4 regions of the Halalkalibacter kiskunsagensis genome follow, and region 2 is predicted to be linked to each of the others. Evidence: predicted binding sites of a transcription regulator. Region 2 holds the regulator's gene; each other region holds the start of a gene.
What was found. Region 2 encodes Rex, which represses fermentation and respiration genes when NADH is low (regulators of the CRP and FNR family bind a similar motif). Its sites were predicted from a motif close to TTGTGAAATATTTCACAA; they were not measured.
Positions count from the first base shown of each region.

Region 1: pflB (formate C-acetyltransferase) is a predicted target of Rex. The motif match lies at 1,190-1,207, and genes of this name have one in related genera.
Region 3: nirB (nitrite reductase large subunit NirB) is a predicted target of Rex. The motif match lies at 4,071-4,088, and genes of this name have one in related genera.
Region 4: SLH51_RS07230 (formate/nitrite transporter family protein) is a predicted target of Rex. The motif match lies at 4,022-4,039, and genes of this name have one in related genera.

Region 1 is NZ_JAXBLX010000024.1:7,813-14,141, forward strand. Features, by position in the region: gene nirB (nitrite reductase large subunit NirB) at 1-672, shown strand, start outside; gene nirD (nitrite reductase small subunit NirD) at 695-1,015, shown strand; gene pflB (formate C-acetyltransferase) at 1,259-3,484, shown strand; gene pflA (pyruvate formate-lyase-activating protein) at 3,638-4,366, shown strand; gene hcp (hydroxylamine reductase) at 4,535-5,839, shown strand; gene SLH51_RS14610 (L-lactate MFS transporter) at 6,132-6,329, opposite strand, start outside.
Region 2 is NZ_JAXBLX010000060.1:20,750-27,078, reverse strand. Features, by position in the region: gene SLH51_RS22180 (DoxX family protein) at 1-496, opposite strand, end outside; gene tatC (twin-arginine translocase subunit TatC) at 686-1,438, opposite strand; gene SLH51_RS22170 (twin-arginine translocase TatA/TatE family subunit) at 1,456-1,638, opposite strand; gene SLH51_RS22165 (redox-sensing transcriptional repressor Rex) at 1,791-2,426, opposite strand; gene SLH51_RS22160 (ABC transporter ATP-binding protein) at 2,675-4,609, shown strand; gene SLH51_RS22155 (ComEC/Rec2 family competence protein) at 4,730-5,611, opposite strand; gene SLH51_RS22150 (ComEC/Rec2 family competence protein) at 5,805-6,329, opposite strand, start outside.
Region 3 is NZ_JAXBLX010000024.1:1,969-7,545, forward strand. Features, by position in the region: gene SLH51_RS14570 (beta-ketoacyl-ACP synthase III) at 98-1,042, shown strand; gene fabF (beta-ketoacyl-ACP synthase II) at 1,068-2,303, shown strand; gene SLH51_RS14580 (NarK family nitrate/nitrite MFS transporter) at 2,459-3,745, opposite strand; gene nirB (nitrite reductase large subunit NirB) at 4,105-5,577, shown strand, end outside.
Region 4 is NZ_JAXBLX010000009.1:92,420-98,748, reverse strand. Features, by position in the region: gene SLH51_RS07250 (ABC transporter ATP-binding protein) at 1-558, shown strand, start outside; gene SLH51_RS07245 (ABC transporter permease) at 555-1,571, shown strand; gene SLH51_RS07240 (TetR/AcrR family transcriptional regulator) at 1,649-2,308, shown strand; gene SLH51_RS07235 (methyltransferase) at 2,381-2,989, shown strand; gene SLH51_RS07230 (formate/nitrite transporter family protein) at 3,035-3,856, opposite strand; gene SLH51_RS07225 (amidohydrolase) at 4,278-5,882, shown strand; gene SLH51_RS07220 (pyridoxamine 5'-phosphate oxidase family protein) at 5,917-6,329, shown strand, end outside.

The DNA of each region.
Region 1 (6,329 bases), on a different contig from region 2:
GCTGAGAAATACAATGTACAATTACTGAAAATTACAGGTGGACAACGAATTGGATTATATGGTCTTGAAAAAGGTCAGCTACCTGATGTTTGGGAAGAATTAGGGATGCCGTCTGGATATGCGTACGGAAAAACGTTACGTACAGTGAAAACATGTGTTGGAGCACAGTTCTGTCGCTTTGGGACACAAGATTCTATGAGTTTAGGAATAGAGTTAGAAAAACGCTTTGAGCGTCTTGATACGCCACATAAAGTAAAAATGGGTGTATCTGCTTGCCCAAGAAACTGCGCAGAAGCAGGGATTAAGGATGTCGGAATTGTAGGGCTTGATGGTGGATGGGAAATTTACGTAGCCGGTAACGGGGGGACCGACCTACGAGCTGGGGACCTACTGTGTAAAGTAAAGACGGAAGAAGAAGTGTTCGAAATTACTGGAGCTTATTTACAATATTATCGTGAAACGGCATTGTATTTAGAGCGAACTTCTAGTTGGGTAGACCGTTTAGGGTTGGAACATGTAAAAGAGGTTGTTTTTAATGAGGAGAAAAGAAATGAGTTAAACATACGTCTAAGCAAAACGCTTGCTCGTTATGAAGAGCCATGGCAAAAAGCGATAGAGGATTCATCTATTCGTGATGCTTATTATACAACACGTGAAATCATGAAAGTGTAAAAGAAGAAGGGAGAGATTTTCAATGATTCACAATGGAATACGTATAAAAATTGCTGATTATAATCAGTTACCAAGTATGGTTGGACAGGTGTTTATGGTCGGACAAGAGGAAATAGCGGTATTTCGCCTTTCAAATGGAATAGTTCGAGCGCTTAAAAACAAGAGCCCTCATCCAAAAGGGGGAAAACTAGCTGACGGTCTTGTGAGTGGTGAATATATTTTTTGTCCGATTCATGATTGGATTATTTCACTCATTGATGGAAAAGTTCAAGCGCCTGACAGAGGAAGTGTACAAACTTATCCAATAGAAGTAGAGGGAAACAACGTTTATCTTATCTGGTAAAACAGGGATCAAATTCATCATTTTGTCACGAATAACAATTGATTTGTGATATTTATCACATTCATATACTGTTAAATCTCATAAACTAATAAGTGTAAGGTATTAAATGTCATCGCAAGACAATCACAAAGATAGGTGTAAATTTACTAATCATGTAAACGTGAGCACCTATTATTGTGAAAGTATTCACATTGAAGGTATGAACGTACATCGCAGATAATTTGAGAGAGCGAGGAAAAGTAAATGAACTATTGGAGAACATTTAAACAAGGAAAATGGCAAAGTGACGTAGATGTCAGAGACTTCATTCAACGGAATTACAGGTTATATGAAGGGAATGATACATTTTTAGAACAAGCAACAGATCATTCCTTACAATTATGGGATCAAATTATGGATCTTAGTAAAAAGGAACGCGAGAACGGCGGCGTTGTAAATATGGATACATCGATCGTTTCTACGATTGTATCTCATGAGCCTGGCTACTTAAATAAAGAATTAGAACAAGTAGTTGGATTGCAAACAGATGAACCGTTTAAGAGATCACTTCAACCTTTTGGTGGGGTACGAATGGCTGCGGATTCGTGTAAAGCTTACGGATATACGCTTTCACCTGAAGTGGAAGAAATCTTCACAAACTATCGCAAGACTCATAATCAAGGAGTATTTGATGCTTATACACCTGAAATGAGATTAGCACGAAAAGCTGGGATCATCACAGGCCTTCCAGATGCCTACGGTCGTGGTAGAATTATCGGAGACTATCGAAGAGTAGCGCTCTATGGTGTTGACTATTTATTAAATCAAAAGCAAGAAGAATTAAATACTACTGGCTCAACGATGACAGAAGAGGTCATTCGTGAACGTGAAGAATTATCTGAACAGATTAGAGCCCTACGTGAATTAAAAGAAATGGCAACGTCGTATGGGTACGACATCTCAAAGCCGGCAGAATCAGCAAAAGAAGCGTTTCAATGGTTGTACTTTGCTTATTTAGCAGCAATTAAAGAGCAAAATGGTGCAGCAATGAGCCTAGGACGAGTTTCAACGTTTTTAGATATTTATATTGAGCGAGATATACAAGAAGGGACGTTAACAGAGGTTGAAGCTCAGGAATTAGTCGATCAGTTTGTTATGAAACTACGCCTCGTTAAGTTTGCGAGAACACCAGATTATAATGAACTATTTAGTGGTGACCCTACTTGGGTAACTGAATCCATTGGGGGTGTCGGAGTTGATGGAAGAGCGTTAGTTACAAAAAGTTCGTTCCGGTTCCTGCACACATTAGATAATTTAGGGCCAGCACCCGAACCAAACTTAACAGTATTATGGTCAAATCAATTGCCAAATAACTTTAAAGATTATTGTGCAAACATGTCAATTAAAACAAGCTCAATTCAATATGAAAATGATGATCTGATGAGAGCAAGTTACGGTGATGATTACGGAATTGCGTGTTGTGTAAGTGCGATGAAAATAGGAAAACAAATGCAATTTTTTGGAGCTCGTGCTAATTTAGCAAAAACACTATTGTATGCGATCAATGGTGGGGTTGATGAAAAACTTAAAATTCAAGTAGGACCATCTTTTTCACCAATTACAGACGAGTATTTAGAATACGAAAAGGTTGTTGCCAATTTTGATAAGGTGATGGATTGGTTAGCAGAACTGTATATGAATGCACTTAATGTGATTCACTACATGCATGATAAATATAGTTATGAAAGAATTGAAATGGCCCTGCACGACAAAGAAATCATTCGCACGATGGCTTGCGGGATTGCAGGATTATCGGTAACGGCGGACAGTTTAAGTGCAATCAAACATGCCAAAGTAAAAGTCATTCGCGATGAACAAGGAATTGCTGTCGACTATGAAATCGAAGGGGATTACCCTAAATATGGAAATAACGATGATCGTGTCGACGATATTGCCGTGTCGCTTGTGAAATCCTTTATGAATAAATTGAAAAAACATAGAACGTATCGAAATGCGATACCAACAATGTCTGTCTTAACGATTACAAGTAATGTTGTGTACGGTAAAAAGACTGGCAATACACCAGATGGAAGAAAAGCAGGGGAGCCTTTTGCACCTGGAGCTAATCCACTTCATGGACGCGATCAAAAAGGAGCACTTGCATCTTTGACATCTGTTGCAAAAATACCATATGAGTATTCGCTTGATGGCGTATCTAATACATTTAGTATCGTACCTAAAGCATTAGGAAAAGAAGAACAGGATCAGACGTCAAATTTAGTGGGGATTCTTGATGGATATGCAAAACAAGGGGGGCATCACTTAAATATTAATGTATTCAACCGCGATACATTAATTGATGCAATGGAGCATCCAGAAGAATACCCACAATTAACGATTCGTGTCTCGGGTTATGCTGTTAACTTTATAAAATTAACACGCGATCAACAAATTGATGTGATAAATCGGACGTTCCACGAATCACTGTAGAGTTTATGCCAATATAATTTTGAATGAACTAAGAACAAAAGTGTAGCCTCTGCATAGTAGTTGCCCCCTTGAAGGAAAATCAAAAATAAAGACAACTAACGGGGGCAACTCTAATCAGTCACCTTGGTTATCTAGAAAAATGAGGGATTCGTTATGATAGGAAAGATTCATTCAATAGAAACATGTGGAACTGTAGATGGTCCTGGATTACGTTATATCGTATTTATGCAAGGCTGCTTGTTACGATGTCAATACTGTCATAATCCAGACACATGGAAGGTTGGCGAAGGAAAAGAGATCACCGTCAGTGAAATTATCAACGATCTTCAGTCCTATATTCCATACTTTGAAAGCAGTGGTGGTGGGATTACGGTTTCTGGAGGAGAACCTTTGCTTCATCTCGACTTTTTAATTGAACTTTTTACAAAATGTAAGGAGCTAGGTATCCATACGACCATTGATTCTTCAGGAGGTTGTTTCCAGGAGCATCCTGAATTTTTACGCAAACTTGATCGATTACTTGGATTAACAGATTTAGTGCTACTAGACCTAAAACATATTGATCCTATCAAGCATCAAGCATTAACAGGAATGAAAAATGATCACATTTTAGCCTTTGCAAAACTGCTTTCTAGTAAAAACATTCCGATTTGGGTTCGCCATGTATTAGTTCCCGGAATTTCAGATGATGTAGGTGATTTGAGAAATTTACGACTGTTTATAGACGAATTAGATAATGTAGAAAGAGTTGAAGTTCTTCCATATCATAAATTAGGGGTTTATAAGTGGAAGGAATTAGGACTTGAATATGCTTTAGATCATGTAGAACCCCCAACCGAAGAGAAAATCGCAGAAGCTAAGACTCTTCTATTAAGTAGATAGCAAATGTAAACCAGCTGTGAGATTAATCTCACAGCTGGTTTTTAGTAGTGGGGTAACAAATAAAGTGTTATAAGAACAAGTGATAAATGTCACAGATAACCATTAAAGATGTATGTAAAATACAAGTTATAGAGAGAAAAAATTCATTGTAATCGGAGGCGACGTATTATGTTTTGTCATCAATGCGAACAAACACCAACTGGAGGCTGTAACATCGTTGGCGTTTGTGGGAAAAATGAAGATATTGCAAGTTTACAAGACACACTCGTTTTTGCGTTAAAAGGAATTGCAGCGTATGCAACTCATGCAAGGCAACTTGGTTTTTCTGACTCAGAAGTCGATGCAACAACACATGAAGCGTTATACATGACATTAACTAATTCAAATTTTAATTTACAAGAGCATATTGATATGGCTATGAAAGTCGGGTCTTCTGCAGTAAAAGTGATGGAACTACTAGATCACGCCCATACAAGTAGACTTGGAGTACCTGAACCTGTCACTGTTTCACAAAATAAGGTTGAGGGAAAAGCCATCATCGTAACAGGTCATAATCTATTTGCATTAGAAGAATTACTTAAACAAACGGAAGGAAAAGGAGTTAATATTTACACACATTCAGAAATGCTTCCAGCCCATGGCTATCCAAAGCTAAAAAAGTATTCACATTTGAAAGGAAATATCGGAAAAGCTTGGTTCGACCAGCGGCGATTGTTTGAAAAATTCAAAGGAGCGATTCTTGCGACAACAAACTGTGTTATGCCAATCAAAGGGAGCTACTCAGACCGATTCTTCACCTATGATATTGCAGGTCTAGAAGGAGTCGAAAAAATCGTGAACGATGATTTCACTCCGTTAATTGAAAAAGCTTTATTATTACCTGATGCAAATATGGAAAGCGAAGAAAGCTTAACAACTGGATTTCATCACAACACGGTTATTGGAATTGCTCCTGAAATTGTTGATGCAGTAAAAGCAGGAAAAATTCAACGTTTCTTCGTCATTGCAGGCTGCGATGCACCAGGACCAGGTGGGAATTACTACCGTGAGCTGGCAACATCCTTACCAAATGATACAGTTATTTTAACGACTTCCTGTGGTAAATTCCGATTCAACGATCACGACTTTGGGACAGTAGCCGACACCGGAATTCCTCGTTATATCGACTTAGGTCAATGTAATAATTCGGTTTCAACAGTCAAAATTGCGCTAGCGTTAGCAGAAGCATTTGAGTGTGAAGTAAATGAACTTCCTGTTAGCATCGTGTTATCATGGTTTGAGCAAAAAGCAGTCGCTATTCTACTTGGCTTATTTAGCTTAGGAATCAAAGACATTCGGATCGGGCCTAAACCACCAGAATGGATTACACCAGGTGTACTTAGTGTGCTACAAGAAGCATTTAATTTAAAGCTGATTACTACGGTAGAGGAGGATCTGAGAGATATGTTGGCGTTGGGAGCTCATTTGGCTTAGGCGAAGATGTAAAAATAGTGAATGGAAATATCATTCATTTTGATAGTAAATAGTTTTTTTGAAGTGCGATGTGTAAGATATCGCACTTCATTTAACATTGTTTGATAAATGGTGAAGAAGAATATAAAAAACTAAGAATGCGTTCTTGCTAATCATCCCTTATCAATATCGTTATATTATCAAGATAAGAAAGAACATTCATAGTTCGATGCTATGGATATTATGTGAATTGTTTCACATTAATAAAAATGATGATAATTTGATAAGGTTAAATGCTTGGTGGTTGAAACGTTCATCCTGCTTTTAATACAGATGCTTTTGATTGGTTTCTTTTAATTCTTTTAATATCAAATTGAATGAGTATGGATATAATAAACGCTATGATTAATAAAATGGTAAAGAAATAAAAAGCAGGGATATAACTATCTGTAGCCTCATGAAAATAAGAAACAGCAATAGGACCAACGATACCGGCTGCAGACCAAGCTGT
Region 2 (6,329 bases):
CTTTTCCATTGTTTCTATTTTTAAATACTAAATTTTTCACATATGGTAATACCCATTTGTCTCCACCGTATCGTCCAGCATTTGCTCCTGCTGCTAAAATGAACATTGAGATCATTACCATCCACGGGTTAGAAGAAACAGTTCCTGCAAACATAAATGACATATTCATCACGACTCCAAAGAATGCAGCGGCTGAAGTGAAGACTCCTACTATTAAGCCTAATCCAACGAGCACTTCTCCCCATGCTACCATTACACTAAAAACATCCGCATTTGGAATTGCTACATTTTCTAAAAATGCTACATAATTCGGATACTTTAACACTTCCCCATTCATTACTGGATTGGCTACAGATCCTTGTAAATATCCTCCTGCATTAAAGTCTCCCATCACTTTTCCCCAACCTGCAGTTAACCAAGACCATCCTAGATAGATACGTAAGAACAACCATACTCCCGCGATATATTTATTATTTCTAAAAAATTGACCAATCATTGTAAGTCCTCCTTTTGTTATGGTTTGCTCAACACTTCACATTAACTTGTGAATGTTTTCACAACCTTTCTACACTCATAGTATAGGACAGAAAAAGTCTTTTCGCTACCCCTTTTACATAGTTGTCAAACTTTGTTCAATGTTTCACATAATTTATCTAAAAAAAGAGTGAATGCCTATACAAGACACTCACTCCTCCATATTCTGTTCGCGTTCTTTCTCCAACCTTTGTACTTTGCGATATGTGAGATATGACACCCAGATACTAAATTCATAGAGCAATAATAACGGAAGGGTCACCATTAAATGAGATAAAATCTCTGGTGGTGTAATCAAGCCCGCTATGACAAGCAAAATAAAATAAGCAAATTTCCTAACTTGCGTTAGTAAACTCGGTGTTAGCATTCCTAAACGTGTAAAGAACATCACGACAACTGGCAATTGAAACAAAAGTCCAAATGGGATTGTTACTTGAAAGAGAAATGAGAAATATTCATTAATACCGTACTGCTCAGTAATCCCTAATCGTTCAGATAAGTTGCTCATGAACTGAACAATAAATGGAAAAAGAACGAAGTAAGAAAAAGAAAGGCCAACTAAAAGCAAAATAAACGCAAACGGAATATAGGCCAGTGTTGCCTTTTGCTCCTTTTCATGCAAACCAGGGCTGACAAACGCCCAAAGCTGAAACAAAATTACTGGAAAGGTAATGATAAGCGCACTTGCAAAAGCAAATGTCATAAAAATCCGAATCGGATCTGTCATTTTAAATGCATTCATCGGCAAATTCTGAGCCGTTGGTGTACTTTGTAAGTATGTGATAAGTGGTGCAGCTAAAAAGAAGCCGGCAATGAGCGCCACGACAAAGAAGATTAACGTTATAATGATTCTTCGTCTAAGCTCCACAATGTGGTCCATTACCGACATGTCTCTTTGTTCCATTTATAGACCCTTCCTACTTAGGCTTTATCGTTTTCTTTTTTCTTGTTATCATCTTCGTCTGCTAAGCCTTTTGTTGCATTTTTAAATTCACGTAAAGTATTTCCAGCCGCTTTTCCTAACTCTGGCAACTTCTTCGGACCAAATATTAGTAATGCAACGATTGCAATTAACGCAATGCTGCCTGCTCCTAATCCACCCATAGGTAGCACCTCCTTGTCCTAATTTTGATTATAGAGTTTATTCAAATAGATGGCAATGGCCTCTCTCACACGGACTTAAAAGATGTAGTGGCTTCACTCATTGCTTTGAATCTGTATAAAAAGGAATAAAACACTCCTTTTTATACAGACTCTTATAAAGGATAATGCTTTAAAAAATAAACCAATGCCTGTAATTCAACAGATAAATCGATATGGTGTACCCGTACCGTTTCTGGCACATCCAACCTAGCTGGTGTAAAGTTTAGTATTCCTTGTATGCCTGCATCAACTAATTGATCCGCGATCTTTTGTGCAGGGGCTTGAGGTACAGTCAAAATTGCAACAGTAACTTCCGGGTCGATGACATCTTGCAAGTCTTTTAAATGATGCACGGTGACTCCACCAACTTCATCGCCAATCTTACTTTCATCCACATCGAAAGCCATGACAATTTGCGTACTATTATTTTTTGAGAAATTGTAGTGTAAGAACGCTGTACCTAAATTTCCAACACCTACAAGAATCACCTTTGTTATTTCATCTTGATCTAATGTTTTCCGGAAAAAAGATAGTAAATAGTTCACATTATAACCGTACCCTTTTTTTCCGAGCGCCCCAAAATAAGAAAAATCACGCCTAATGGTTGCTGAGTCAACTTTTACCGCCTCGCTCAACTCCGTTGAAGATACTCGTTGTTTCCCCGAGGCAGAAAGATTTTCCAAGAATCGATAGTATAGTGGTAAACGCTTTGCTGTAGCCTGTGGAATCTTGGTCTGATCAATTTTCATCCATTGCCTCCTTTACCGTTTTCCTGTAAGACGTATGGTTATTGTACACTATTTCACAGGGTTTGTAATCGGTTTACATTGTTGTTCATGAAGTTGTTGAAAGATAGAATCTACGATACACTAGAGTTACCGAAAAAAGGTCGATTTTCACCTTTTTTCGGTAACTCTAAGCAGCGTGCGGAGCCATTGCCACTTTCAAATAAGGTCACTTTTTTACATCTATTATAGTTAGTAAGGAATGAACATTCATGATTGTCTTACAATGTATAAATATATCAAAATCATTTGGCGTCGATCCTATTTTAACAAATATTAAGCTTGATATCCAAACTGGTGAACGCGTTGCACTTGTTGGACGAAATGGTGCCGGGAAATCAACATTGCTGAAAATTATCGCAGGGCAACTTTCGTATGATAGTGGACAAGTGATGATGCCTAAAGGAACTGAACTTGGTTACCTTGCTCAAAATACTGGACTAGAATCAGAATTATCGATTTGGGAAGAGATGTTAACTGTATTTGCCCCCTTACGTAAAATGGAAAAACAAATACGCAATATGGAACAGCAAATGTCTGATCCTGATTTACTAGCAAGTCAATCTCGTTATGAAAAACTATTGAAAGAATATGATCAACTTCAGCTTACTTTTAAAGACAATGGTGGCTATCAATATGAAGCTGACATTCGTGGCGTGCTCTCAGGGATGAACTTTGCAGATTTTGATTACAACACAAAGATTTCCACTTTAAGTGGTGGGCAAAAAACAAGACTTGCCCTAGCAAAGTTATTATTAACTAAGCCTGATTTGCTTATTCTTGATGAGCCGACCAACCATCTTGATATTGCAACGTTGACATGGCTCGAGCAATACTTAATTAACTATCGCGGCGCTATCCTTATCGTTTCTCACGACCGCTATTTTCTAGATAAAATCGTTACAGAAGTTGTCGAGATATCAAGGACAAAATCCACTAAATTTACTGGGAACTATAGTTCTTATCTTGAGGAAAAAGCCAAGCGCTATGAACTTGAATTAAAACAATATGAAAAACAACAAGATGAAGTCGCTAAGCTTGAGGACTTTATCCAACGAAATATTGCGAGAGCCTCAACAACCAAACGAGCACAAAGCAGACGGAAACAATTAGATAGGATGACCTTACTAGATCGACCAGCTGGATCAGAAAAGTCTGCTTCCTTTTCTTTTACAATTGAGCGTCAAAGCGGAAATGAAGTATTACGAACGACCGATCTTCATGTTGCTTATGGAGAGGAAACGATTTTTCAAAGTTTAGATTTAGCGATTGACCGTGGTGAAAGTGTTGCTTTAATTGGACCAAACGGGGCAGGTAAGTCGACACTATTAAAGGCTTTAATGAAGAACGTTCCAATAAAAAACGGAACGATTCGCTTCGGCAGCAATGTAACCGTAGGGTATTATGATCAGGAACAAGCCAATTTAAAGTCAAATAAGTTGGTTCTTCATGAGCTATGGGACGACCATTCTCTCCTTCCAGAAAAAGAGATTCGGACCGTTCTAGGAAACTTTCTGTTCAGTGGCGATGACGTCTTAAAACCTGTTTCCACTTTAAGTGGCGGTGAAAAAGCTCGACTTGCACTTGCCAAACTCATGATAAAAAAAGCCAATCTGTTAATTCTCGATGAGCCGACGAACCACTTGGATCTCGATGCAAAGGAAATTCTTGAGAATGCATTAATTGATTATCCTGGTACATTGTTATTTGTCTCTCATGACCGTTATTTCTTAAACAGACTTGCCACCAGAATGGCTGAGCTTGTTGACGGTGAGATCACAAATTATCTTGGAGACTATGATTATTATGTTGAGAAAAAAGATGAGATGAAGCAACGAGAATTGCTGATCCAACAAGAAAAGGGACAAACAATTTCTTCCTCTTTAGAAAGTAACCAAGCCGATAAACGCTCCTATGAACAAGACAAAGAAGCAAAGAAAGCCGAACGACAACGTTTAAGAAGAATTGAAGAAATTGAAAGCCAAATTGATACACTTGAATCGACCTTAGCACAAAAAGAAGATGACCTATGTGACCCATCTATTTATTCTGATCACGAAAAGGCGCAGACGCTCCAAACAGAAATTGACGAAGCAAAACAAACAATTGAAACACTAATGGAAGAATGGGAACAACTGCAAGAATAATTAGGTTTGGGTTAGCCCCAGCCAGATTCACTTCGTTAAACCGCAGTGGATCTGGCTGGGGGCTGGCCTTTTTTACTTTTTCCAGAACTTCTTTGATAATACAGGTTGGTCAGACCCTGCCTATCCACTTACATGTATCTCTTTGCCATCAGAGGTGATCACAATGGTTTGATGTTTGCTTGTTGTGTATACATGGCTGCCACTTTGTTCGTATCGTTTCATGACTCGTTTGCTTTGCAATATATTGGCACTTATGATCGTGTATTTAGGGTTTACAGCGTTAATAAATTGTCTAGATGATGAAGTAGAATCCCCATGATGAGGAGCGTCAAGCAAATCAACGTTTAATAACTCTTTTTTGGCTGCTACCAATTGTTTCTCTTGTTTCTTATAAAGGTCTCCAGTAAATAAAAACGTATTATCACAATAGGTGACTTTTAAGACGAGTGATAAGTTATTAATATCAGCGGTAGATAAGTGTTTCTCTTTCGCAGCACTGTCTAAATCTTCCTCAGAAGGACTAATTACTTCCACCTCAACATCCTCACCTAGAGTAAACCGATCCCCTTCCTTCACATATTGATAGGGTATCTTCTGCTTTGTAAGAAGGTTCGTAAAATCTACATAGGTTTTAGTAGAATGTTTGATGTTTGGCATTAGCAATACACCGATATCCAACGAATCTAAAATGGTTGAGAAGCCTCCGATATGATCATGATGCGGATGCGTGGAAATGACATAATCGATTTGATCAATTTGCATTTGTTTTAAATATCGATCCAATTGCTGTCCTGTTTGTTCCATCCCTGCATCAATGAGCATCCTTTTTCCATCAGGACTTTCTAATAGAATGGCATCTCCTGACTTTTTGTCTGCCTCTAAATAAAAGTATCGTATTTCGAGCTTGTCTGCATCATTTGTTTGCGCAAATCCGCTAGTTGGCGCAATGATTGAAATGATGAGTAAAACGATGAAAAACCACCATCTTTGTTGACTGTTCATATGATCAATCCTCTTCCAAAAGTCTTGTAAAAAACGTGTTAGTAAAGGTTTCTCAAATATACACATAATTATTAGATCGTTTACCAATAAGCTTGTCTTTATTATCTTCCTCAATGAGCAAATGCCAAAACAAACATTCACATAACTTACTAATATACGTCTTTTTCAGCACCCTCGAAGCAACGTGCGGCTTTCAGTGGCCTCCTTTTTCAGTCATAATCGTTATGCTTTCTCCATCTGAGAGAATTAATACATTTTCCGCTCTACTTGTGGCAATGACTTCACTACCACTTTTCTGATAGCGGTTATACACTCGTATACTTTGAAGAATATTAGCACTTATCATTGTGTATTTCGGACTAACAGCATTGATAAATGCTTGCGATGAGGAAGTACTGTCTCCGTGATGAGGTGCATGCAACAAATCGACATCTAGTTTGTCTTTCGTTTGTTTTATCAATTCTTTTTCCTGCTTCTTGTAAATATCACCTGTGAATAAAAACGTATTGTTACGATAAGTGACTTTGATTACGAGTGAAAGATTATTTACTTCTGCTGTCGATAGATTACGTTTATTTCGAGCTTTCCCTAATGCCGTAAAGCTAGGGCTTACGATCTCTACTTCCACTTCATCCCCGAGCATAAACGTATCATTCGCTTGTACGTACTGCGTCTTAATCTTTTTTTTATTACTAAGGTCGATAAACGTTTTGTACGT
Region 3 (5,577 bases), on a different contig from region 2:
TTTTTCAGATTATCTTCATTTTGATAGTGTTTTCCTGTAATATATATTTATAGGAGATATTATGACCTAGTCATAATTGTAAAGTTAGGGTGATAAAATGAAACGGGTTGGAATCATTGGTGTTGGTTCTTATGTTCCAGAAACAATTGTGACAAATTACGATTTAGAAAAGAATGTAGATACAACTGATGAATGGATTAGGACAAGAACTGGAATTGAAGAACGTAGAATTGCTAGTGAAGATATAGATACGTCAGATATGGCAATTATTGCAGCTCAAAAAGCTATTGCTGATGCCAAATTATATCCTGAGGATATAGATTTGATTTTAGTTGCAACTGCAACACCTGACTATGCTTTTCCATCTGTTGCCTGTATCGTGCAAGAAGCTCTTGGTATGCATCATACACCAGCAATGGATATAAGCGCTGCATGTTCTGGATTTATTTATGCCTTAGTAACGGGGAAACAATTTGTTGAAAATGCCACATATAAAAATGTGTTAGTTATTGGTAGTGAAAAATTTTCTAAAGTCGTCGATTGGACGGATCGGAATACGTGTGTGCTATTTGGCGATGGAGCTGGAGCTGTTATTCTAAGTCAAGTTTCTGAAGATAAAGGGATTCTATCGTTTTCTCTGGGGGCTGATGGTTCAGGAGCCAATCATTTACTCGTTGATAAAAAAACGAACTTCGTTGAAATGAATGGCAGGGAAGTATTTAAATTTGCGGTCCGACAAATGCCTAATTCTAGCTTAGAAGTAGTTGAGAGAGCAGGATTAACGAAAGAAGATGTTGACTTTCTTATTCCACATCAGGCAAACATGCGTATTATTGATGCAGCTAGAGAGCGTCTAGGCCTTCAAAAAGAAAGAGTTTCTACAACAGTACGAAATCACGGAAATACATCAGCTGCATCAATCCCGTTAGCTTTATTCCATGAAATCGAAGCTGGGAAAATCCAAGATGGTGATGTAGTTGTGATGGTTGGTTTCGGTGGTGGTTTAACATGGGGATCAATTTGTTTGAGGTGGGGAAAATAACTAGTTAAAAAAGGGGAGGATCCATTTGAAAAAAAGAGTTGTTATTACAGGGGTAGGAGCGGTCACGCCATTAGGAAATAATGTTTCTACTACATGGGAAAATATAAAAATGGGAATTTCAGGCATTGGTCCATTAACAAGACTTGATTCAGAGCAATTTAACGTTAAAGTTGCAGGTGAAGTTAAAGACTTTGTTCCTTCAGAATTTATTGATGGAAAAGAAGCTAGAAGAATGGCTCGTTTTACCCAATTTGCAATCGCTGCTAGCAAAATGGCACTTAATGATGCTGAACTTACTCTCGGGGGAGATGTTGATCCTGAACGAGTCGGTGTATGGATTGGTTCAGGCATTGGTGGTTTAGATGCATTTGAAGAACAGCATAAACGTTTTTTAGATAAAGGACCAAAACGAGTTAGTCCTTTTATTATTCCTATGCTTATACCTGACATGGCTTCAGGTCGAGTATCGATCGAAGTTGGAGCTAAAGGATTAAATAACTGTTCAGTTACGGCATGTGCTTCAGGAGCTAATTCAATTGGAGATGCATTTCGAGTTGTTCAAAATGGTGATGCGGATGTTATGATTGCTGGTGGTACAGAAGCGGCGATTACTGACATGACGATTGCAGGATTTCAAAATATGACCGCTCTTTCTACGAACCCAGATCCGAAAACAGCGAGTCGCCCATTTGATAAAAATCGGGATGGCTTCGTCATTGCTGAAGGCTCAGGAATTCTAATTTTAGAGGAACTCGAGCACGCACTAGCACGTGGTGCAAACATATATGGAGAAATGATTGGGTATGGGGGAACAGGTGATGCCCATCATATTACAACGCCAGCTCCAAATGGGGAAGGTGCACAGCGCGCGATGAAATTGGCTTTAAAGGATAGCGGTGTATCATTAGAAGACGTCGATTATGTAAATGCACATGGGACAAGCACTCATTATAATGATTTATATGAAACAACGGCGATCAAAGAAGTGTTTGGTAAGCAGGCTTACGATCTTTCCGTTAGTTCTACGAAATCGATGACAGGGCATTTACTTGGAGCGGCAGGTGCAATTGAAGCGATATTCTCCTTATTATCAATGAGTGATAGTATCCTACCACCAACCATTAATTATGAAACACCAGATAAGGAACTTGATTTAGATTACGTTCCAAATCATGCAAAAGAAAAAAATGTAAATGTTGTTCTATCTAATTCCTTAGGGTTTGGTGGGCATAATGTTTCCTTGATATTTAAAAAGTTTTAGAGTAGTTCTAAAAAGGTAAAAACCAATTTTTGAAATTGGATATGGCTGAGCACGCTACGTATCTCCAAGGAGACACTCCTTGGAGATACGTAGTGGATACGCTCATTGCTTCGTGAAGTTCCCAATAGGTAAAACAACCTTTTGAAAATACCTCTTTAGCATTTAATTTCTGCATTTTTTCGTTGATAGTAGTACCAATTTAATAGAATAGAAATACCATAGAAACCAATAAAGAAATACAACGCTGTAATTGGAGTACCTGTAGTGGATACAGACCATCCAAATAGTTGCGGGATGAAGAAAGATCCATACGCTGCAAATGCCGCCGTAAATCCTAAAACAGGAGCTGCTTCTTTAACAGGAAAGATAATTGGAATCATTTGGAATGTGGATCCAGATCCCGCTCCAGCAGCCATAAATAAAAGAAGGAATGATAGTAAGAATCCAACAAAATGTTGTTGACTGATAAAGTAAATAACAGAAAATGCTCCAAGTGCCATAACGACAAGAACATAAGCTGTTACTCTAGCGCCACCAAATTTATCAGAGATCCAACCACCTATAGGACGGAACGCGGCAGCCAAAAAGGCACCAAGAAATGCTAAAGCAACATATTCAGGAAATTGTGAACGAAGTAATAATGGAAATGCTGCACCGTACCCAATAAATGAACCGAATGTTGCTACATATAAAATGGTCATGATCCATGTGTGTTTACGTTTCACAATGATAAATTGGTCTTTAACTGATTGCTTAGATGTTGGAAGATTATCCATTCCGAAATAAGCAACAATTGTCATTACAATAATCGGAATCACCCATATGAAGGCAGCATTTTGTAACCAAATTTCTTGGCCATTCGGTAATAACTGCCCCTCACCACCAATAAAAGCAAAGGTTCCTACTGTAATAATAAGCGGAGTAACGAATTGAACAACTGATACCCCCATATTTCCTAAACCTCCATTAATTCCAAGGGCTGTTCCTTTTTCTTTTTTCGGAAAGAAGAAACTTATATTTGCTAAAGCAGATGAAAAGTTTCCTCCACCAAGACCACATAGAGCTGCTAATAGAAGCATCACCCAAAAAGGGGTTTCGGGATTCTGAACTGCAAAGCCAATCCCTAGTGTTGGGATGATGAGAATTCCAGTAGAAAATACAACCCAGTTTCTTCCACCAAACTTCCCAACTGCAAATGTATAAACGAACCGTAATGATGCACCAACAAGTCCTGGGATAGCCGCTAACGTAAAGAGTTGTTCATCTGTAAATGCAAAGCCAATATCATTTAATCTTACCGCTACAACCGACCAAATTTGCCAAACAATAAAAGCGAGCATTAATGTAGGAACAGAGATCCATAAATTACGTTTCGCATGTCTTTTTCCTTCTTTTTCCCAAAATTCTTTGTTTTCTGGATTCCATTCTTTAATTCTTCCCATGCTGATATCCCCCAATAATCTATTGATATATTTCAGATGCTTCTTTTGATTACATTCCAAATCATACAAACTTAAATCGAATCTGAATGTGATGTTTGTCACACGGTAACAAAACTAACTTTTCTAACAAGGTGGTTTTACAATAATAATAAGATGAGGGAAGTAGGGATATAGGTATAAAAGGTTACTGATTTTTCACCTAAATATATTTATTAAAGGAAAAGTCATGAACATATTGTGAACTGATGAACAATTAATTGTTAGTGTGATCTTTCTCACTTAATTGTTACGTTTTATGCCCTACAATGAGCAATAGAAACAAACATTGTGAAGTATTGAACAAATCGGAGGGATTGAACATGGGAAAGAAACAATTAGTCATGATCGGGAACGGGATGGCAGGTGTTCGTGTCATTGAAGAAATATTGAAGCTTGATTCTGACTTGTACAATATTACGATATTTGGGAAAGAACCTCATCCTAATTACAATCGAATTCAACTATCAAATGTTCTTCAAGGAAATACAACATTTGAAGAAACAATTATGAATGATTTAACCTGGTATGAATCGAATCATATTCAGCTTTTCACTGGAGAAGCAATTACACGAATTGACACGGAAAAACAGGTAGTTTTTTCTAATAAAGGTAGACATGTAAAATATGATGAATTAATTCTTGCAACAGGGTCTTTACCCTTTATTTTGCCCGTACCTGGTGCAGATAAAGAAGGTGTCATAGGCTTCCGTGACATTCAAGACTGTGCAGAAATGATTCAAACGGCTAAACAATATAAAAAAGCCGTTGTGATAGGAGGAGGACTTCTTGGATTAGAAGCAGCAAAGGGCTTAATTCACCTTGGTATGAAAGTTGATGTCGTTCATTTAATGGAACACTTAATGGAACGTCAACTTGATGCCATTGCATCCACTATGTTGAAAAAAGAATTAGAGCAACAAGGCATGAATTTTCTAATGGAAAAAGCGACGGTAGAATTGACTGGAACTGACCGTGTTGATGGAATTCGGTTCAAAGACGGCACCGAGGTGGAAGCGGACTTAGTCGTTATGGCAGCAGGTATTAAACCAAATGTAGAGTTAGCAAAACAGAGTGGAATCTACGTAAACCGAGGAATTGTTGTAAATGATTTTATGGAGACTAACCTTCCACATGTGTATGCCATTGGTGAATGCGCCGAGCATAGAGAAATCGTTTATGGTCTAGTCGCTCCTCTTTATGAACAAGGAAAGATTCTCGCTCAAACTCTTTGTAATCAGAAAGACCAAAGATACGAAGGGTCAATTACAGGTACACAATTAAAAGTCTCAGGGGTGGATCTGTTCTCAGCTGGTGAAATTTATGACGATGAATCATCGAAATCAATTGTCGTTCACAATGAATACGAAGGCGTTTATAAAAAAGTTCTGATCAGAGCTCACCGAATTGTTGGTATTGTGTTATACGGAGATACAAAAGATAGCAATCGCTTGTTTAAAATGCTAAACGAAAAACAAGATGTTTCTGATTGCACTTCGATTTCATTCCTTCAATCAGGTGGGACAGAAACAAATGATATTGCAACGATGCCAGCTGATGAAATTGTATGTGGGTGCAATGGTATTAACAAAGAAACGATTGTCAATGCCATTCAACAAGATGGAGTAACCACTGTCGAGCAAGTTGGAGGATGTACAAATGCTGGTCGTTCATGTGGACGATGCAAACCAGTTATTCAAGACATCATTGCGTACACTCTTGGTGACGAGTTCGCACATACTGCTGGTAAAAAGACGGTATGTAATTGTACAACATTAAGTCGTGATGAGGTGGTT
Region 4 (6,329 bases), on a different contig from region 2:
GCAGATTGTGGAGAGATTACCGTTTTGGATATGACAATGCCTACATTTAAAGTGATAAACAAAATCGGCTTCATGTCACAATCAGATGCATTATATGGAGAGTTAAATGCATTTGAAAATTTGGAGTTTTTCGCATCTATTTACGGTCTGAAAAAGGCTCAAAGAAAAAATAGAATACGAGATGTCGTTGATTTAGTCAATTTGAATGATGATATCAAGAAACCAATTAATCAGTTTTCAGGGGGAATGAAAAGAAGGTTGTCATTAGCCATCTCGTTATTGCATGAACCCGATGTTCTCATTCTTGATGAACCAACAGTAGGAATTGATCCTGTCCTAAGACAATCGATTTGGAATGAATTGCGGAGGCTCAGTCAAAATGGGACGACGATTGTGGTGACGACTCATGTAATGGATGAAGCAGAAAAATGTGATCGATTAGGAATGCTTCGAGATGGAAATTTACTAGCAAAAGGGACTCCTGAAGAATTAAAAAAACAAACAGGAATGCAAACAATTGAAGGAGCATTTTTGCAGTATGGAGGTGCTAGACAATGAGAATAAAAGCACTTGTCATAAGAATTATTCGTCAGTTTTTACGGGATAAGCGGACACTAGGAATGATGGTCATCGCACCTATTTTTATTCTTACGCTTATTTCACTCGTCTTTTCTAGTGATCAATACGAGCCAGTGATTGGTGTCATCGATGTAAATGATGAAGTAGTGATGAATTTTGAAGAACAAAACGCCGTGATCATGCAATATAAAAAAGAAGAGGAACTAATAGAAGCTTTACGAAATAAAGAAATTGATGGTTATATGCAACTAGGCATTAGTCCACAAATTACGCTTGAAGGCAGCGATCCAACAGTAAATCAAGCTGTTCTTAAAACCGTTCAAATGGTGTTAGGTGGACAAGTGGGAGGGGCTAAGCCAGTGGTTACTTATTATTATGGGGCAGAAGAAATGGGTATATTTGATAACACCGGACCTTTCTTAATTGGATTCTTTGTCTTTTTCTTTGTGTTTTTAATCGCAGGTGTTTCCTTTTTAAGGGAGAGAACGAGTGGGACACTTGAGAAGTTACTATCAACGCCTCTTAGAAGGTGGGAAATTGTTGTCGGTTACGTAATAGGGTTTGGACTTTTTACAACGGTGCAGTCAGCTATTATTGTTTGGTTTTCGATTCATGTGCTTGATATGATGATGTTTGGATCGATTGGATTGGTTATGCTTGTGACACTTGTGTTATCAATTACCGCACTCACACTAGGGACATTGCTATCTACTTTTGCACGAAATGAATTTCAAATGATTCAATTTATCCCGATTGTCATCGTCCCTCAGGTGTTCTTTTCCGGCCTTTTTAACATGGATGTAATGTCCCCTTGGCTTCGTTCAATTGGAATGGTTATGCCGTTAACTTACGGAGGAGAAGCGATGAGAGATATTATGATTCGAGGAAAAGGAATAGATGAGATCGCAATGAACCTCTTGATATTACTTGCATTTTCAATGTTGTTTATGTTTTTAAATAATTTTGCACTGAAAAAGCATCGGAATCTATAAGGTTCGCCGTACATTGTCCTTTCATGTAACCAAGGTATATAATAGATATATCCTTGGCTGTTAAAGGAGCACGAGTCATGACACAGTATGAATCACTAAAAGAATTAATAATGCTAGATGCGAATGAAGAAGCTAAGTTTAGTGAAAAGCAATTAAAAATCATTGAAGCAGCAATTGAGATTTTTTCAGAAAAAGGCTTTGCAGCAACATCGACAAATGAAATCGCCAAAAAAGCGGGAGTAGCTGAAGGAACGATTTTTCGCCATTATAAAACGAAAAAAGAGCTGTTGGTTTCCATTGTTTCCCCACTTATGGCAAAGCTTCTCGGTCCTCATTTTGCAAAGGATTTTGCAAATGAAGTATTTGAGTTAAAATACGAGACGTTTGAAGAGTTTATTCGAAACCTTGCGTCAAACCGCTATGAATTTATCAAGAAACATATAGCAGTTGTGAAAATACTGATTCAGGAAATTTCCTATCATAAAGAGTTGAAAGAGCCGTATGTTAGATTATTTAAAGAGCATGTGTATGAGAAATTCAAAAATATCATCCTGCACTTCCAGAAAAAAGGGGAGATTGTTGATGAATCTCCTGATACAATTATGCGTTTAATTATTACAACAATAATGGGGACGTTAGTATCGTTATTTTTAGTATTACCTGATAATGAATGGGATACTGAGAGTGAGCTTGAGTCAACAATTCAATTTCTAATTAATGGATTATCAGTGAAATAAGTCAGACCTGTCCCCCATCAAGATAACGGGGAGCAGGTTCTTTTTGTAATAAAATGTAGTAGAGGAGAACAAATGAAAGAACACTATTATGATAAACTGTTAAATATTAACACAAAAGGCGTGCAAAAAGAACGAAATAAGGTGGTGCACTATAATCGTTACGAACCAACCCCATATAGTGCCATAGAGAAATTATTTGAAAGTTATCAGCTAAAGAGCAGTGATCGACTAGTAGACTTTGGGTGCGGGAAAGGAAGATTTTCTTTTTATATTCATTATTTTTATAAAGCATCAGCTGTAGGTGTAGAAATGAATGGAGCTTTTTACCAAGAGGCTATAGAAAATCAAGATCGTTATGCAAGGAAAGTGAAAAATGAAAGTCACCATATTCATTTTTATTGTGGCTTAGCTGAAGAGTATGAGATTGACCACAGAGACAATCGATTTTACTTTTTTAATCCATTCTCTGTTCAAATTTTCATGAAAGTAATCAACAATATTTTGCTTTCCTATGAGAATTCAGAAAGGCAAGTCGAGTTGATTTTGTATTATGCCCCAGATGAATACGTTCATTATTTGGAAACACAAACCTTTTTTGAATTTAAAGAAGAGATTTCACTTGTTACAGATTACAATCAAGACCCTTTTGAGAGATTTCTAATCTATCAATTATCGTACTAGCAAGAAGCAGGAATTCTTTACACTTTAAATTCCTGCTTTTTGCGTTTATTTAATCGCTTTAATTGGCTCATGTTCGTTTTCTTCTGTTTCTTCTGCTTGCTTTGGATGATTGACGTAATAGTAGAACATGCCCATAAGCATGCTACCGCCAATAATGTTTCCAAGAGTCACAGGTACAAGGTTATGAATAACGCCACTAAATGAGATCGAATCTGGGTGATTTAACACAAGTGAAATAGCAAACGTGCACATATTAGCGATGCTATGTTCGTAACCGGAAATAAAGAAACAAAAAACAAACAATACCATCGTGAAAATTTTAGCTCCTTCGCTTTTTAATGTCATAGGAATAAAGAAAGCAAGGCAAACTAGCCAGTTACAGAGAATTCCACGAAAGAATAGTTCAAGCCAAGGGGTGTTCATCTTTTGATCGGTTACACTGAATAAAAAGCTATTTACAGAGTGATCATTAAACAAACCGGTAAAATAAATCAATATAGCAAATGCGACCGCGCCAAGGAAGTTCCCAAGATAACTCATACTTAGCAATTTTCCAACGTCGATCCAACGCATCTTCTTTTTAAGTGAAGTATAGGTGAAATAAAATGTATTTCCTGTAAATAAATCGCCGCCACCATAAGCAATCAAGATAATAGCTGCTCCAAACGTTATGGCTGCCATAGGGTAGGTTAATGGAGAATTTTCTAAATAAAAGAGATTCCCAGTTTTAAAAGCGACAATGACGCCAAATCCAATAAAAAGACTTGCTAAAATCGAACGCAATAAATAACGAATTCGACTTTGCTGATAAACCCTTTGTTTTTTCAGTGCCATTTGTTCAACTTTTGCGAGTGCGGCATGTTCCATGTAAATGATCCTTTCTCGTAAGTTCCTTCTTCTCATTAAGGGGAGGAACGAGGTAATAGTTTCGGTTGAAAGTATCCTTACTTTATCATGAAAAAATGTAATTTAAATAGAGATATGAAACTGTCAAAATCATGTCATATCGGTCGCGCTTTCATTGTTAATATATTGTGAAGTAATTCACAATGTTATGTGTGTGCTCTTTCAGTGATGGTTATTTTTTATTTTTAGTGATTTTTGTATGCAATAAATTATTTACTCACTTCGAAAAAGAAGATATCATTCTCAAAGAGTTTTGTGATGTGTTAGAACAAGAACTGAATTATTCAGCCATTCAAAAAATCGTCCGTATTCAAGTGGATAGTGGCCTATTTGTTGCGAACCAAGTTAGTAAAAATTACATAGATTTGCGGAGGGGATCAACGTGAAGAAATTATTTTATAATGGCTTTATTTATACTTCTAATCCTAATCAACCTCATGCAGAGGCGATGATTGTTGAGGCAGGGAAGATCATATGGATTGGGAATCAGGCAGAAATAAAAGAGGGGATGTCAGATGCAGAAGGGATTGACTTACAAGGGAGAAGAGTATTGCCAGGTATCATTGATGCCCACATGCATCCTGTAATGTTAGCTGATGTTGATCAACAAATTTATTGTGGCCCGCCGAAAGTCCATTCTATTTTTGAGATGCAAGGAGAAATTCAAAAAAAGTATGACGAGCTCAGTGCCCAAGTTCACAATACTTGGATTCGTGGGTGGGGGTACGATGAGGTGAAATTAACTGAGCAAAGGTCGCCCACTCGGTGGGATTTAGATCAAGTAGCCCCTGATGTCCCTGTGATTTTAACAAGAACGTGTTCGCACATCATCGTAGTTAATAGTGTGGCACTGCAATTAGCTGGTATAAATGAAAAGACGGTGTCACCTACAGGTGGAGAAATTGATGTGAATGCTAAGGGAGAACTGACTGGGATCTTTAAAGAGAAAGCAAGAGAGTTTATATACAGTGTGATACCTGAGCCAACGATTGATGAGCAGGCACAACGACTTGCAACATTTAGTGAGAAATTGTTTACTCAAGGAATTACTTCGACCACTGAATTAATGGCAACGTCATTATCAACCAATTTCTATGACCTCTTTATGAAAGCTTACACATTTGGTTACAAACAAAGAACGGTTCTTTATTATTTATGGGAGGAGATTAGCCGAAGCGAGGAAGTATTAGCAACTCATAAATTGAATCGCAATTCCTTCTTACACATTGGTGGAATAAAACTTTTTGCAGATGGGAGCATTTCAGGAAAAACGGCATGGGTAGACAGTCCTTATAAAAATGAGCGAGAAAATATTGGTTTATCGACAACGACATCTGAGGAATTAGTAGATGCGGCAAAGGTTGCAAAGAAACATGACATTCAATTAGTCGTGCACGCGATGGGGGAGCGAGCAATTGAGCAAATTGTCGACACATTTCATAGACAGCACAATTGGATAAAAGATGCACCGTCCATCCGAATTGAACATGCAGCCTTGCCTAAGAAAGAGACGCTACTAAAAGCAATTGAAATAGGAATCAGCTTTGTCACCCAGCCAATCTTTTTGTTTGCAGAAATTAACAGCTATCTGACAAACTTAGGTTCAGAAAGAACTAATCAATCTTATCCATTAAAAACGATGATACAATTGGGAGCGAAAGTCGCCATCTCTTCAGATGCTCCAGCCACATCATGGGCTGATACATCTAATCCATTTATTGGAATCAAGGCAGCAGTGACTCGAACTGCCTATACGGGACAAACGTATAATCTAAGTGAATGTGTTACGGTAGAAGAAGCAATTGACTTGTATACTCGTCATGCTCAAGAGATCGCGCGTATTGCGAATGTTGGACAATTAAAAGTTGGGTATTGTGCAGATTTTATTATTTTAGATAGGGATATTTTGAACATGGATGTAAATGAGATTGATCAAATAAATGTGCTGCATACGTATTTAGATGGTCAGTTGGTCCATTCAACATAGAAAATCATTGGATAAAGAGAAGGAGGAAAATGGGTTGAATCAAGTATTTAAAAACGTGATAACATCTGAAGAAGAACTTAGGGCACTTGCAGGGTATCCAAGTGAGGGTGTAAAAAAGAAAGTTATTCCCGCTTTGGACTCGCATTGTCGAGATTTTATGGCAAAGTCCCCTTTTTTAACTCTTGCAACAGCAGATAGCAATGGGGCGTGTGATGTGTCTCCGCGTGGGGATGCCCCAGGCTTTGTTCACATTATTGATGACCATCATTTTGTCATTCCCGAGAGACCAGGAAACCGGCGGATGGACTCGATTACAAACATATTAGCGAATCCTCAAGTTGGAATTCTCTTCTTTATTCCAAGATTAGGTGAAACATTAAGGGTGAATGGGAAAGCAGTGTTAATTACTGATGATGACCTATTAGAAAAGATGCAAGTGCAAGGGAA